4 regions of the Vibrio toranzoniae genome follow, and region 2 is predicted to be linked to each of the others. Evidence: predicted binding sites of a transcription regulator. Region 2 holds the regulator's gene; each other region holds the start of a gene.
The links. Region 2 encodes PurR, which represses purine synthesis genes. Its sites were predicted from a motif close to TNANGNAAACGTTTNCNTNA; they were not measured.
Positions count from the first base shown of each region.

Region 1: the regulator PurR is predicted to act here: its motif matches at 1,071-1,090, upstream of OCU50_RS15500 (formate--tetrahydrofolate ligase).
Region 3: the regulator PurR is predicted to act here: its motif matches at 1,634-1,653, upstream of OCU50_RS03540 (uracil-xanthine permease family protein).
Region 4: the regulator PurR is predicted to act here: its motif matches at 1,436-1,455, upstream of OCU50_RS03055 (NCS2 family permease).

Region 1 is NZ_AP025515.1:224,208-227,418, forward strand. Features, by position in the region: gene OCU50_RS15495 (inosine/guanosine kinase) at 1-829, shown strand, start outside; gene OCU50_RS15500 (formate--tetrahydrofolate ligase) at 1,121-2,869, shown strand; gene OCU50_RS15505 (sensor domain-containing diguanylate cyclase) at 3,128-3,211, shown strand, end outside.
Region 2 is NZ_AP025514.1:1,111,801-1,115,011, reverse strand. Features, by position in the region: gene torD (molecular chaperone TorD) at 1-370, shown strand, start outside; gene purR (HTH-type transcriptional repressor PurR) at 687-1,691, shown strand; cyclic di-GMP riboswitch class I at 1,862-1,947, shown strand; gene OCU50_RS04955 (TfoX/Sxy family DNA transformation protein) at 2,075-2,665, shown strand; gene OCU50_RS04950 (TVP38/TMEM64 family protein) at 2,801-3,211, shown strand, end outside.
Region 3 is NZ_AP025514.1:794,091-797,301, reverse strand. Features, by position in the region: gene OCU50_RS03550 (DUF2069 domain-containing protein) at 1-63, shown strand, start outside; gene OCU50_RS03545 (DUF2066 domain-containing protein) at 173-1,438, opposite strand; gene OCU50_RS03540 (uracil-xanthine permease family protein) at 1,717-2,955, shown strand; gene upp (uracil phosphoribosyltransferase) at 3,096-3,211, opposite strand, start outside.
Region 4 is NZ_AP025514.1:691,802-695,012, reverse strand. Features, by position in the region: gene gpt (xanthine phosphoribosyltransferase) at 1-48, opposite strand, end outside; gene OCU50_RS03055 (NCS2 family permease) at 133-1,422, opposite strand; gene vcdP (small protein VcdP) at 1,938-2,024, opposite strand; gene OCU50_RS03050 (aminoacyl-histidine dipeptidase) at 2,481-3,211, shown strand, end outside.

The DNA.
Region 1 (3,211 bases), on a different replicon from region 2:
TGGCGAACGTACGTTTGCGATCAACGAAGGTCATATGAACCAGTTGCTTCCTGAAAGTATTCCTGAACAAATTTTCGAAAAAGCCTCTGCATTAGTTGTCTCTTCATACCTGATGCGTGGTAACCCTGACGATCCAATGCCAAAAGCCGTACAAAAAGCGATCGAATACGCGAAAGCGCATAATGTGCCTGTTGTACTAACGCTTGGTACTAAATACGTGATCGAAGGCAACGCTGAATGGTGGCAAGAATACCTCAAAGAAAACGTAACGATCGTCGCGATGAATGAAGATGAAGGTGAAGCGTTAACTGGTGAGAAAGATCCACTGCTGGCTGCCAACAAAGCACTTGAGTGGGTTGACTTAGTTCTATGTACAGCTGGCCCTATCGGCTTATACATGGCTGGCTATACAGACGAGTTAGCGAAGCGCGAAACAACGTTTCCATTACTGCCAGGAAATATAGCAGAATTCAACAAATATGAATTCAGCCGTTCGATGCGTAAGCAAGACTGTAAAAAACCAGTAAAAGTGTACTCTCACATCGGTCCTTACCTTGGTGGTCCCCTTGAGATCAAGAACACAAATGGCGCTGGTGATGGCGCGCTTTCTGCTCTGTTACACGACATGGCTGCTAATAGCTACCACCATGTGAACGTACCGAATTCAGAGAAACACGAGTACACTTGTCTTACGTACTCGTCACTGTCTCAAATTTGTAAGTACGCAAACCGCGTCAGCTACGAAGTGTTAACTCAGCACTCTCCTCGTCTTTCTCGTGCATTACCTGAGCGCGAAGATAGCTTAGAAGAAACATACTGGGATCGTTAATCTGGCCATAGTCAGTTAGTTGGTTTGATGAACCAAATCCAGATCATCCATTTCTCAAAAAGAGTTGCTATAGGCAGCTCTTTTTGTATTCAACATAAATATAAACGTGGTGAAAGGCGACCACGTCAAATATTTTGCTCGTTTAAGAATTGATCCTGAGCAATAACGCTTTAGATCTGCCATCTTCCAGCACATAATTCGTGTGGTTGCCTTTACTTGGCCGATTTATACAGTACTATCGCCAGGCAACCGTTTACGTACTACCTTTCGGTTCTGATATAAGGATCAAACATGCTGTCTGATATTGATATTTGTCTCACAACTCCTCTTAAAAACATCCGTGATATTGCTGAACAAGCAGGCCTACAACATAACGAACACCAGCCATTGGGCTTATATAAGTCTAAAGTGTCTTTAACATTGTTGGAGCGTCTAGCAGATCAACCAGATGGCAAACTAGTTATCGTGACCGCTATCACTCCCACTCCTCTCGGTGAAGGCAAAACCGTTACCACAGTTGGGCTAGCGCAAGGCCTCGTTAAGATTAATCACTCAGCAATGGCTTGCATTCGTCAACCTTCAATGGGGCCGGTATTTGGCGTAAAAGGCGGCGCAGCTGGCGGTGGGTACTCTCAAGTTGCCCCTATGGAGCAGTTAAACCTTCACCTAACAGGTGACATTCACGCGGTTACTGCAGCTCATAATCTCGCCTCTGCCGCAATTGACGCACGTTTGTACCATGAACAACGCGAAGGTTTAGAAGTATTTGAAGCGCGATCTGGCTTAAAAGCGCTGGATATCGACCCAAACAGAATAGTATGGCGACGTGTACTCGACCATAATGACCGTGCACTGCGCATGATCACTGTCGGTAAAAACGAACCTGGCAAAACCATCAATGGCTACGAACGCGAAGATGGATTTGATATATCAGCCGCTTCAGAGCTAATGGCCATTCTCGCTCTTGCTAATGACCTTCAAGACTTACGAAAACGTATCGGTCGTATCGTACTCGCCTATAACCATCAAGGTATGCCATTAACGGCAGATGACTTCAACGTTGCAGGGGCTATGACAGTAACAATGAAGGATTCTATTGAGCCGACACTAATGCAAACCCTTGAAGGTGTCCCTACCTTAATTCATGCGGGACCATTTGCGAACATCGCCCATGGTAACTCTTCAATTATTGCCGACAAGATAGCCTTAAAGCTCAGTGACTTTGTTGTAACAGAAGGTGGATTTGGCTCAGACATGGGTTTTGAAAAAGCGTGCAATATAAAAGTAAAAGCCTCAAACAAGAAGCCCGATTGCGCAGTAATTGTAGCAACTTTACGTGGATTAAAAGCTAACTCCGGCTTATACGATTTGGAGCTAGGTACAGCCCTACCAGACTCGATCTTTAATGAAAACCAAGACGCACTCATTGCAGGTTTTGAGAACCTCAAATGGCACATCAACAACGTCAAGCAATATCAAGTGCCTACAGTAGTCGCGATTAATCGATTCCCACAAGATTCAGACAGAGAATTAGACGCACTAAAACAGATGATCATAAAATTCGATCCAAGCGTTGGCGTTGAAATAAGTGAAGCGTTTGATCAAGGTGGCGAAGGTACGACTCAGTTGGCGCATGCCATCGTTAACGCTTGCCAAGATGAGCGAGACTTTAAGCCTCTGTATTATCCTGAGCAAAGCTTGGAAGAAAAACTGATGTCTGTAGCGGAAGCCGGCTATGGCGCATCAAGTATCACACTATCACCACTTGCTAAGCAACAGCTCGCAGAGTTCAACAAACATGGTTATAGCGGTCTATCCGTTTGTTTGGCAAAAACCCCCTTGTCTATCTCTACTGAAGCGCACATAAAAGGCGCGCCAACTCAATTTGATGTACCCGTTAGAGAACTCAAACTGTGTGCAGGCGCTGGTTACATTTACGCTTTATGCGGCAATGTAATGACAATGCCCGGCTTACCAGATAGACCTGCATTTATGTCGTTAGACATTGATGACGAAGGGAGCATCATTGGTTTAAATTAGCGATTACAGAGCCTTAGTAAATAGAGTAAAAACACGAACAAAGGTCCTGCTCATGTTCCTCCGAGTATTACTGTCATCAGCGGGCCTTCATTTAACGATGACTTACTATTACTTATATGGCTTAATTAACAGCCTCGAAGCAAAAAGTTGCACTAAAACCGCAGTAATATGCAATTATTGCTTAAAGTTCTGGGTCAAGATCACATTAAAAGCCCTATAAAATATATAGTATTGCACCGGATTCTTTGAGGACGGTGGATGAATACAAGTATAAAAAAGCTGATCAGCCAATTTCTGTGCACTATGTTTGCCTTAGGATTAGTACCAGCACTCTACATCAAC
Region 2 (3,211 bases):
TCCGTACGCTTCTATGTACATCGGCGAAACTGGACTATTGAACGATAAACCAGCAAAAGAGATGGAAGAGATCATGGCTAAACACAACTTAGTGGTTAACCAAGACCTGAAAGAGCCAGCGGACCACATTGCTATCGAACTCGATTTCCTTGGTAACTTGATCATTCGCTCTAACGAAACTGAGCTTGAAGAAGAGCTAGAAAAATCATTTTCTGTTCAACAACAGTTTATCGAGCAACAACTCCTTACTTGGGTACCCAAGTTCAACGTGAAATGTCATGACGTTGACGAATTCGGTTTCTACGCTTCAGTCTCATCTCTGTTACTCGCCTTCTGTAATTTAGACGCTCAATATCTAGCTGGTGACTAAACTTATTGCATGACTAGGTAAATAAATTCAATAGAATGTGACAATTCACCCGGATTTCAGGGTGAATTTTATTGCGAGTAACTTCTAGTCAGTCTAAAATTGTGACCGCAAACGATAAAATATGAAACATTCACGAAATGCTATGCTTATTTAAGTTCAGAGCATTTCGGTGTTAAGACAAGCCGCTCAATAGCGGTTTTTTGTTTTTTAGCACGTTAGTACCCAAAGAGCCCTACAAATTACAGCTCTTAGTTAGGTAGCTTAACGGCTACTTTATTCCGTACTTTGGGAAAGTAGCTTCTAATAGGATAAAACCATGGCCACGATAAAAGATGTCGCTCGCTTAGCCGGCGTATCGACAACCACCGTTTCTCACGTAATCAACAAAACACGTTTTGTTGCAGAAGCGACTCAAGAAAAAGTAAACAAAGCTGTAGACGAACTGAACTATGCACCAAGTGCTGTTGCTCGTAGCTTGAAGTGTAATACAACGCGCACTATCGGCATGCTTGTTACTCAATCAACCAACCTATTCTTCTCTGAAGTTATCGATGGTGTTGAGAGCTACTGCTACCGTCAAGGTTACACTTTGATCCTGTGTAACACAGGTGGTATCTATGAGAAGCAACGTGACTACATTCGAATGCTGGCAGAGAAACGTGTAGATGGCATCTTAGTTATGTGTTCAGACCTAACTGAAGAACTAAGAGTGATGTTAGACCGTCACGCTGACATCCCTAAAGTTATTATGGACTGGGGCCCAGAGAGCTCTCAAGCTGATAAGATCATTGATAACTCTGAAGAAGGTGGCTACCTAGCAACCAAGTACCTGATTGAACGCGGTCACTCTAAAATTGCCTGTTTAAGTGGCCACTTAGACAAAGCAGCCTGTGTTGAACGCATTGCCGGTTACAAGCGCGCACTCAACGAAGCTAAGATTTCTACCGATAACAACATGATCATCGAAGGCAACTTCGAGTGCGATACGGCAGTTCTTGCTGCAGAGCAAATCGTTGAGATGGAAGATCGCCCGACTGCTGTATTCTGCTTTAATGACACGATGGCACTAGGTCTAATGAGTCGCCTGCAACAGAAAGGTATTCGTATTCCTGAAGATATTTCGATCATTGGTTACGACAACATCGAGCTGGCTGAATACTTCTCCCCACCTTTAACAACGGTGCACCAGCCGAAACGTCGTGTTGGTAAAAATGCTTTCGAAATTTTATTAGAACGTATAAAAGACAAAGATCATGAAAAACGTGTCTTCGAAATGCACCCTGAAATCGTAGAGCGATGTACAGTTAAAACGTTAAATTAATTGATAAAATGAGTTTAATTTCATCAAGCGCACCTTTAGGTGCGCTTTTTTTATCAGCAACCAAAGTGAACCTAGATGCACAACACAAAGATCATTAATTGAAGCAATATCACATTTTGAAATAACAAGTGTGAGCCTCATTCAACAAAAACTTTATTCTATTCAATCAGTCACGCACAGGGCAAACCTCTTGAAAAAGTGGGACGCAAAGCTTCCGGCCTAAACCACTCGTTGGTATGGTAGCGGGGTTACCGATGGCAAAATGCAGTAACTACTAATCATTTAGTAATTTACGGCCTATTGACAATTTTATTGCAACATTTTGCTAATCTCTCGGACCTGCTTATTTGGTGGCGTAGTTCAAATACACCGAGATAAATAACATGGATAAACCGATACTAAAGGACTCAATGAAGTTATTTGAGCCCCTAGGAAAAATAAAATCACGCTCAATGTTTGGTGGATTCGGTCTTTTTGCTGATGACACAATGTTTGCTCTGGTTGTTAATGACCAACTGCACATACGAGCAGACAAATGCACAACAAAGCAATTCGAACAACAAGGGTTTCAACCATACGTCTACAAAAAGCGTGGCTTCCCTGTCGTTACTAAATATTTCGCTTTACCTGAAGGCTTATGGCAAGACCAAGAGCAAATTTTGCAGCTTGCAACCACGTCTCTGGGTTTTGCTAAAGAAGAAAAAGCTGAACAGTCTTCTGCTAAGCCGACCCGACTCAAAGATCTTCCGAATCTTCGACTCGCGACTGAACGTATGTTGAAAAAAGCAGGTATTGATTCCGTAGAACGTTTATATGAATCTGGCTCTGTAAACGCGTTTAACGCTATTAAAGAATCACATACATCCTCTGTCAGTATTGAACTACTTTGGGCGTTAGAAGGAGCAATTAATGGTACACATTGGTCCGTAATTCCACAGCAACGTCGTGAAGAACTTATAAATCGTGTTAACTAACGCTGTTAGCTTAAACCTATCGATACAACTAAGCCGCATTTCTTGCGGCTTTTTTTATATCTGCTGAAAGTTAATCTATGCTTTGCCTGTCTATCTATACTATCGGTATGCATTGAAAATTTAGAGGAAGTATCAATGAGTAAGAAAATGATATTGGGTATTGTGTTGGTCGTAACAATTGTCTTGTTAGGCATCAATTTCGGCCAGTACTTAACGCTTGAAAATGCTAAGACCCAACAAGCTGTTTTAAATGACTACATTGACAGCAACTTTATTTCAGCTGCCGCTATCTATTTTATTGCGTATGTAATGATTACTGCTTTCTCAATTCCTGGTGCCGCTGTTGTCACCCTGCTCGGAGCTGCTCTATTTGGTTTCTGGAATAGCTTGCTGCTGGTATCTTTCGCAAGTGCAATTGGCGCCACGCTTGCCTTTTTAAGTAGTCGCTATTTATTACGAGACTGGGTCCAAACTAAGTTTGGCGGAAAATTAACGACGATTAACAAGGGGGTCGAAAAAGACGGAGCATTCTACTTATTTTCCCTG
Region 3 (3,211 bases), 320 kb from region 2:
GGCATCAAGCTGAAGCGCCTTTCTGAAGTAGAAAAGAAAGAGAAAGCGAAATTCGAGCAGTAATATTGATTCGTTATTCTTGAACTGACGTTAGATAAACAAAAAGCCCTGCAGGATCGCTCTTGCAGGGCTTTTTTAATGTTTCGATTTAATCAGTGATGTCAGTAGACAATTACGAACGAACCCATTCGTAGACCAAGCTTGGCTTAGCGTGCACTGGAGCCGTGATGATGAGTGCTTCTTCACCAGATTCGTCTAGCGTCGCATCAGTCGTGCTTGTTAGCTCAGCATCCGTAGAAAGCTCGCTGCCTTTAATCACTTGAACGCTTGAGTCAATCTCACTTCCCTCGCCTTCAGTATCAACAGCGCTTGCTGAATCATCACCTACAGACATAGCGTTGTCTTGCGTTTCAAATTCAGGGCTAACTTCAGGTTCAATGTAAGACTCTTCAACTTTTGCAACCTGTCGAATGCTTTCCACTTCTTGCTCAAACTCTTGTTGAGTTGATAGTAAGTGTATTTGGAAAGTGACTTCATTGCTTTGAATTTTCAGAATATCTAGGCTTGCTACTGAGTTTAGACGCTTAAGCGCATTCTCCAATTGGAAAAAATCCTGGGCGTTATTCAGGCTAATAAACTGCGTTAGGATAGACTCTGAAGATTCACTTGCTACGGTAACGGCACTTTTACCTGCATAGTAATTACTAATTTGATCAACCAGCTTCTTAGAACCCGTAGCACTGTTACCCGATATCGAACCAGTCACAGGTGAAGCTGGTGCACTCGACAACTGGCTTGGCTTTTGATCATATAAAGTCCAACGTAATCCAGAAGATTGAGCCTTCACAACAAGTACAGCATCAACAGAGTAACGTTGACTCGCTTTACTGATCGGCGTAACAAAATTTCCCCATAGATCAGAGATCTCAATGCCCGTGATATCGTCAAAATCGCCAACAGGTAGCGTCAGGGGTAATCCACGTTCTTTGGCGTTTATTTGTAAGCCCGCGGCTAACTGCGAATTAGTATGCTCCCATACTATATTCTTGTCGTAGTTATCTTCTTCTATCAACCAAACTAGGATGTCTGAACGAGTATCAGGCCAATATGGCAATTGCGCTTGAGTTAATAATGAGCGGATTTGAGCAGCATTAAAACGCATGCGTAATGTTGATTGACCATTACTTTCACCAAAACTCATTTGAGACATGTACTGCGCACTCTTACGCATCGCCTTTTGAATAGTCTCATTCGAAGCGACATCGGTTTGGCCAGTCGCACGTATCAATACCTGCTCCATGCCAGTATTTCTTGCCACTTGCTCTGACTGTTTACCTCTAGCGTCAATCGCAACCTCAACACTAAAGATATCTACTTGAGTTAAGGCATAGCTCGGAGAGGCTAATAATGCCATGAACAACAATGCTATGTAGCGCATACTGATCCTAATATTCAAATCTTGTGCCTTGATGATAAGCAACTATGGATTGAGGGGCAAGGTCGATAACCCCCACTGTGTTTAATAACCATAAAATATCACCTAACCATGATAAATCGTTTACTTGTAAACTGAATTTCTTCTTATTTTGATAGCAACAAACATCACTAAGATAAATAAATTTGATCTATCTAGTGTAGCAATCGTTTGCCAAGTGATAGAATCCTGCGAATTTTATTTTTCGACTTTCATATAACGACCATTTTTAAGGATTTAACATGAAAAATGCTTTGCAAGGTGCGCAAATGCTGTTTGTAGCTTTTGGTGCACTTGTATTAGTGCCGCTACTGACAGGGCTTGATCCTAACGTTGCACTCTTTGGCGCGGGTATCGGTACCCTTATATTCCAACTTATTACACGCCGTTCAGTGCCAATCTTCTTAGCGTCTTCTTTCGCCTTCATCGCACCTATCATGTTCGGAATTCAGACTTGGGGTGTAGGAGCAACCATGGGTGGCCTTATGGCGGCAGGAGTTGTGTATGTATTAATGGGCGCATTGATAAAAGTACGAGGCGTTGCCTTCATTCATAAACTGCTTCCACCCGTCGTGGTTGGCCCTGTCATCATGGTTATCGGTTTAGGTCTTGCGCCTGTTGCAGTAAACATGGCGCTAGGTAAAACAGGCGACGGTGCAGTTCAGCTTATCGATGCAGATGCTGCATTGTGGATTTCATCTATTTCATTGTTAGTGACGATTGTCATCAGTGTGTTTTCAAAAGGCTTCCTTAAACTGCTGCCTATCTTCGGCGGTATTGTTGCGGGTTATATCACCAGCCTGATATATGGTGCAGTAGACTTCACCCCCGTGGCTCAAGCATCTTGGTTAGCACTACCAAACTTCACAACACCTGAGTTCAACATCAACGCTATCTTCTTTATGGTATTTGTCGCCATTGCACCGGCCGTTGAACACGTTGGCGACATGCTTGCTATCTCTAACGTAACTGGCAAAGACTACCTTAAAAAACCAGGTTTACACCGCACCATCACTGGCGACGGTGTCGCTACGATTGCGGCTTCTATGCTGGGCGCGCCACCAAATACAACGTACAGTGAAGTAACAGGTGCGGTAATGCTAACGAAAGCATTTAACCCAGTGATCATGACTTGGGCTGCCGTTACGGCCATTGTTTTAGCCTTGGTTGGTAAGCTAGGCGCACTACTTCAAACGATTCCAGTTCCAGTGATGGGCGGCATCATGATTCTGCTGTTTGGTTCAATCGCAACAGTTGGGCTCAATACTCTCATCAAGAACAATGTAGACCTGCATAAATCACGTAACCTTGTGATTGTGGGTATTACTTTAGTCTTTGGTATTGGCGGCATGGCCTTTGGTATCGGTGACTTCAGCCTACAAGGCGTAAGCTTGTGTGGCATCGTGGCAATTCTACTGAACCTAGTCCTTCCTGAAGAGCTAGGCGACAACACTGTGGTAGACAAAGCTCAAATCGATTAAGCAATCGGTAAAGCTAGATTCAAAAGAATCGCAAGCCAACGAGATCAAAAAGGGAGAGCACCGAATGCTCTCCCTTTTTATTAATACGGCTAATTCAGCGAGTTAAGAAACGGTTTAGAGTGACTTAAGCTGAAACCGAATTACTTAGTACCGAAGATCTTATCACCAGCATCGCCAAGACCTGGAACGATGTAACCCTTGTCGTTGAGCTTCTCATCAATTGCAGCCGTGTAAAGCTCTACGTCTGGGTGCGCTT
Region 4 (3,211 bases), 420 kb from region 2:
GCAGTAAGTCTGCATGTTGTCCCAAGTGATAACGAATTTGTTGCTCATAGTATAAAACCTAATAATTTTGTCATGTTATTAGAGGCTATGCTAAATATAGCCTCTTCAGCGGTTAAGCAGAAATCTAGACGATTAAGCGAAAATGTATTTAAGAATAAAGATAGCCGACATTACCCACACAGCAGGTGAAACGTCGCGACCTTTACCACTTAGCAGCTTAATGACAGCGTAAGCGATGAAACCAAGTGAAATACCCTCAGCGATAGAGTACGTCAGCGGCATTAGCAGACATGTTACCACGACAGGTGCAGCTTCCGTAAGATCACGCCAATCAATGCCCACGAGGCCAGACATCATCAAAATAGCTACATAGAACAATGCGCCTGATGTTGCGTAAGCCGGAATCATACCTGCAAGTGGCGAGAAGAAAAGAGCCAGTAGGAATAAGATACCAACTACAACCGCAGTTAGACCTGTACGACCGCCTTCAGCTACGCCTGCAACACTTTCAACATAAGAAGTCGTGTTTGATGTACCTAGCAATGCACCAATAGACGTTGCTGTTGAGTCAGCAAGCAGTGCTTTGTTTAAACGAGGAAGTTTACCGTCTTCCTTGATTAAGTTTGCTTTCGTTGCAACCCCCACCAAAGTACCCGCAGTATCGAACAAATCGACGAACAAGAATGCGAATACGACTGAAATCATACCTATTTCAAATACCGCAGAGAAATCAAGCTGCATGAACGTTGGTGCTAGGCTTGGTGGTGTAGACATGATGCCACCGTATTGAACATCACCAATGACAATACCAAGAGCCGTGATAGCTAGAATAGCGATCATTACTGCGCCTTTCACACCACGATGAACAAGAGCAATCGTAAGGAAAAAGCCAAGTGCGCCTAGGGTTGGGGCAATCGCGGTAATATCACCAAGTGAAACCTTGGTTGCTGGGTTAGAAACAACGATGCCAGCATTGCTAAGAGCAATAAACGCAAGGAAAAGACCAATACCCGCAGAGATACCTACACGCAGAGACATAGGGATAGAGTTGATAATCCATTCACGGATCTTAAAGATACTTAAGAAAATGAAGATTACGCCCGATACGAAAACCGCTGCCAAAGCAACTTGCCACGTATAACCCATACCCATTACAACAGCGTAAGTAAAGAATGCATTCAGCCCCATACCTGGTGCTTGAGCAATTGGGTAGTTAGCAACAAAGCCCATGATAAAACAGCCAATAGCAGCCGCTAAACAGGTTGCTACAAATACAGCGCCATGGTCCATCCCTGCGTCAGCTAGAATCATTGGGTTTACAAAAATAATGTAAGCCATTGTTAGGAAGGTTGTTAGACCTGCGATGATTTCAGTGCGCACATTGGTGCCATTTTCACTGAGTTTGAATAGCTTTTCGAACATTATCGAATCCTATAAGAGTAAACGGTTGCGTAATCGATTGGCCGTGGATTATAAAGTTATCAAATAACAAATTCCAGATAGAATTAAGGCTCTAATCGATATTTATCAGAATACTTTATGAAACAAAGCGATTAAAAAGGAAGATGACTAGGGAAAATAATCATAATAAACAGTTAATTAATACTATTATTCATGATGGAAGTTCTTGGTTACTTTTTCGACCATCAATTATTTTGATAGAGAATCTAGCCATTAAACTCTGAATTCAAACCCACAAGAGTTATGTATTTTTCAACAAGATCAGTAATCAGGCGCAAATTGATATTTCGGCATTTAAAAAACAACCATGCAGAACAGCAGGGGAAAATGACAAGCTAAAGCGGTTTGGAAAAGTAGCAGGCAAAAAAAACGCCACTCAAAACTGAGTGGCGGTAGAATCTGTCAACCAAAAGGGTTGTAAAAGAATTCCAATATATAGGGGTGAACAAAACTGTTCGAGTTACATGCTTACGGTATTAGTAACCAAAGCTTGTAGGGTATGCAAAGTTGCTAGTGTAAACAGAGCTGTTAAGCCAGAACATTGCAGATGGTAAACCTTTCATAACTATCACCTTAATAAATCAATAAAAAACGAATTTGATTTCTCGGTTCCTTGGAGGCGATAAAACGGACTCATCCTTTGAGCATTTACTCTTCACCTTAGAAGTTGGTTATTAATATACCCTAAAGAAAAAATATTACAACTTTTTATTGCGCCACGTCACACTTTTAACTAAATAAGATCACCACTCAAACTCATAAATGTAATTAAATTACAAAAAAGACTCAGACAAACGTTTATTTGGGTTATTTATAAGCATCAAAGTGCTTAGTTATGATCGGATGGACAAAGTCGCTTTCAAAATTTGAGGTGTTTGAGGTTTAGAAGCGCTACTCGTCAAAACACTCAAGTGGTATGCTGTTACCATCAAAACAGACCCATATTTTAGATTTTTGTTCTAGGTTTTTACCCATAAGAATCCTAAATATATGGTTACCAAATAAAAAAGGAGTCATCCGTGTCTGAATTCCATTCTGAGATCAGTAAATTATCCCCTGCCCCTATTTGGCAGTTCTTCGATAAGATTTGCTCAATCCCACATCCTTCTAAGCATGAGGAAGAGCTAGCTCAATACATTATTGCTTGGGCAACAGAGCAAGGTTTAAATGTGCGTCGCGACCCAACGGGTAACGTCTTCATTACTAAACCTGCAACGCCAGGCATGGAAAACAAAAAAGGTGTGGTGCTGCAAGCGCACATCGATATGGTTCCACAAAAGAACGAAGACACGGTTCACGACTTCGCTAAAGATCCTATCCAGCCATACATTGATGGTGAGTGGGTTACAGCAAAAGGCACAACACTTGGCGCTGATAACGGCATGGGCATGGCTTCTTGCCTAGCGGTTCTTTCTTCAAACGAAATCAAGCACGGCCCTATCGAAGTTCTACTCACTGTAGATGAAGAAGCAGGAATGACAGGTGCTTTCGGTCTTGAAGCGGGTTGGTTAGAAGGCGATATCCTTCTTAATACCGATTCAGAGCAAGAAGGTGAAGTATACATGGGTTGTGCTGGCGGTATCGACGGTACAATGACTTTCGACATCACTCGAGATGCTATTCCTGCAGATTTCGTAACGCGCAAGCTAACACTTAAAGGCCTTAAAGGCGGTCACTCGGGTTGTGACATCCATACTGGTCGTGCAAACGCAAACAAACTACTTGCCCGTTTCTTAGCAAGTCACGCAAA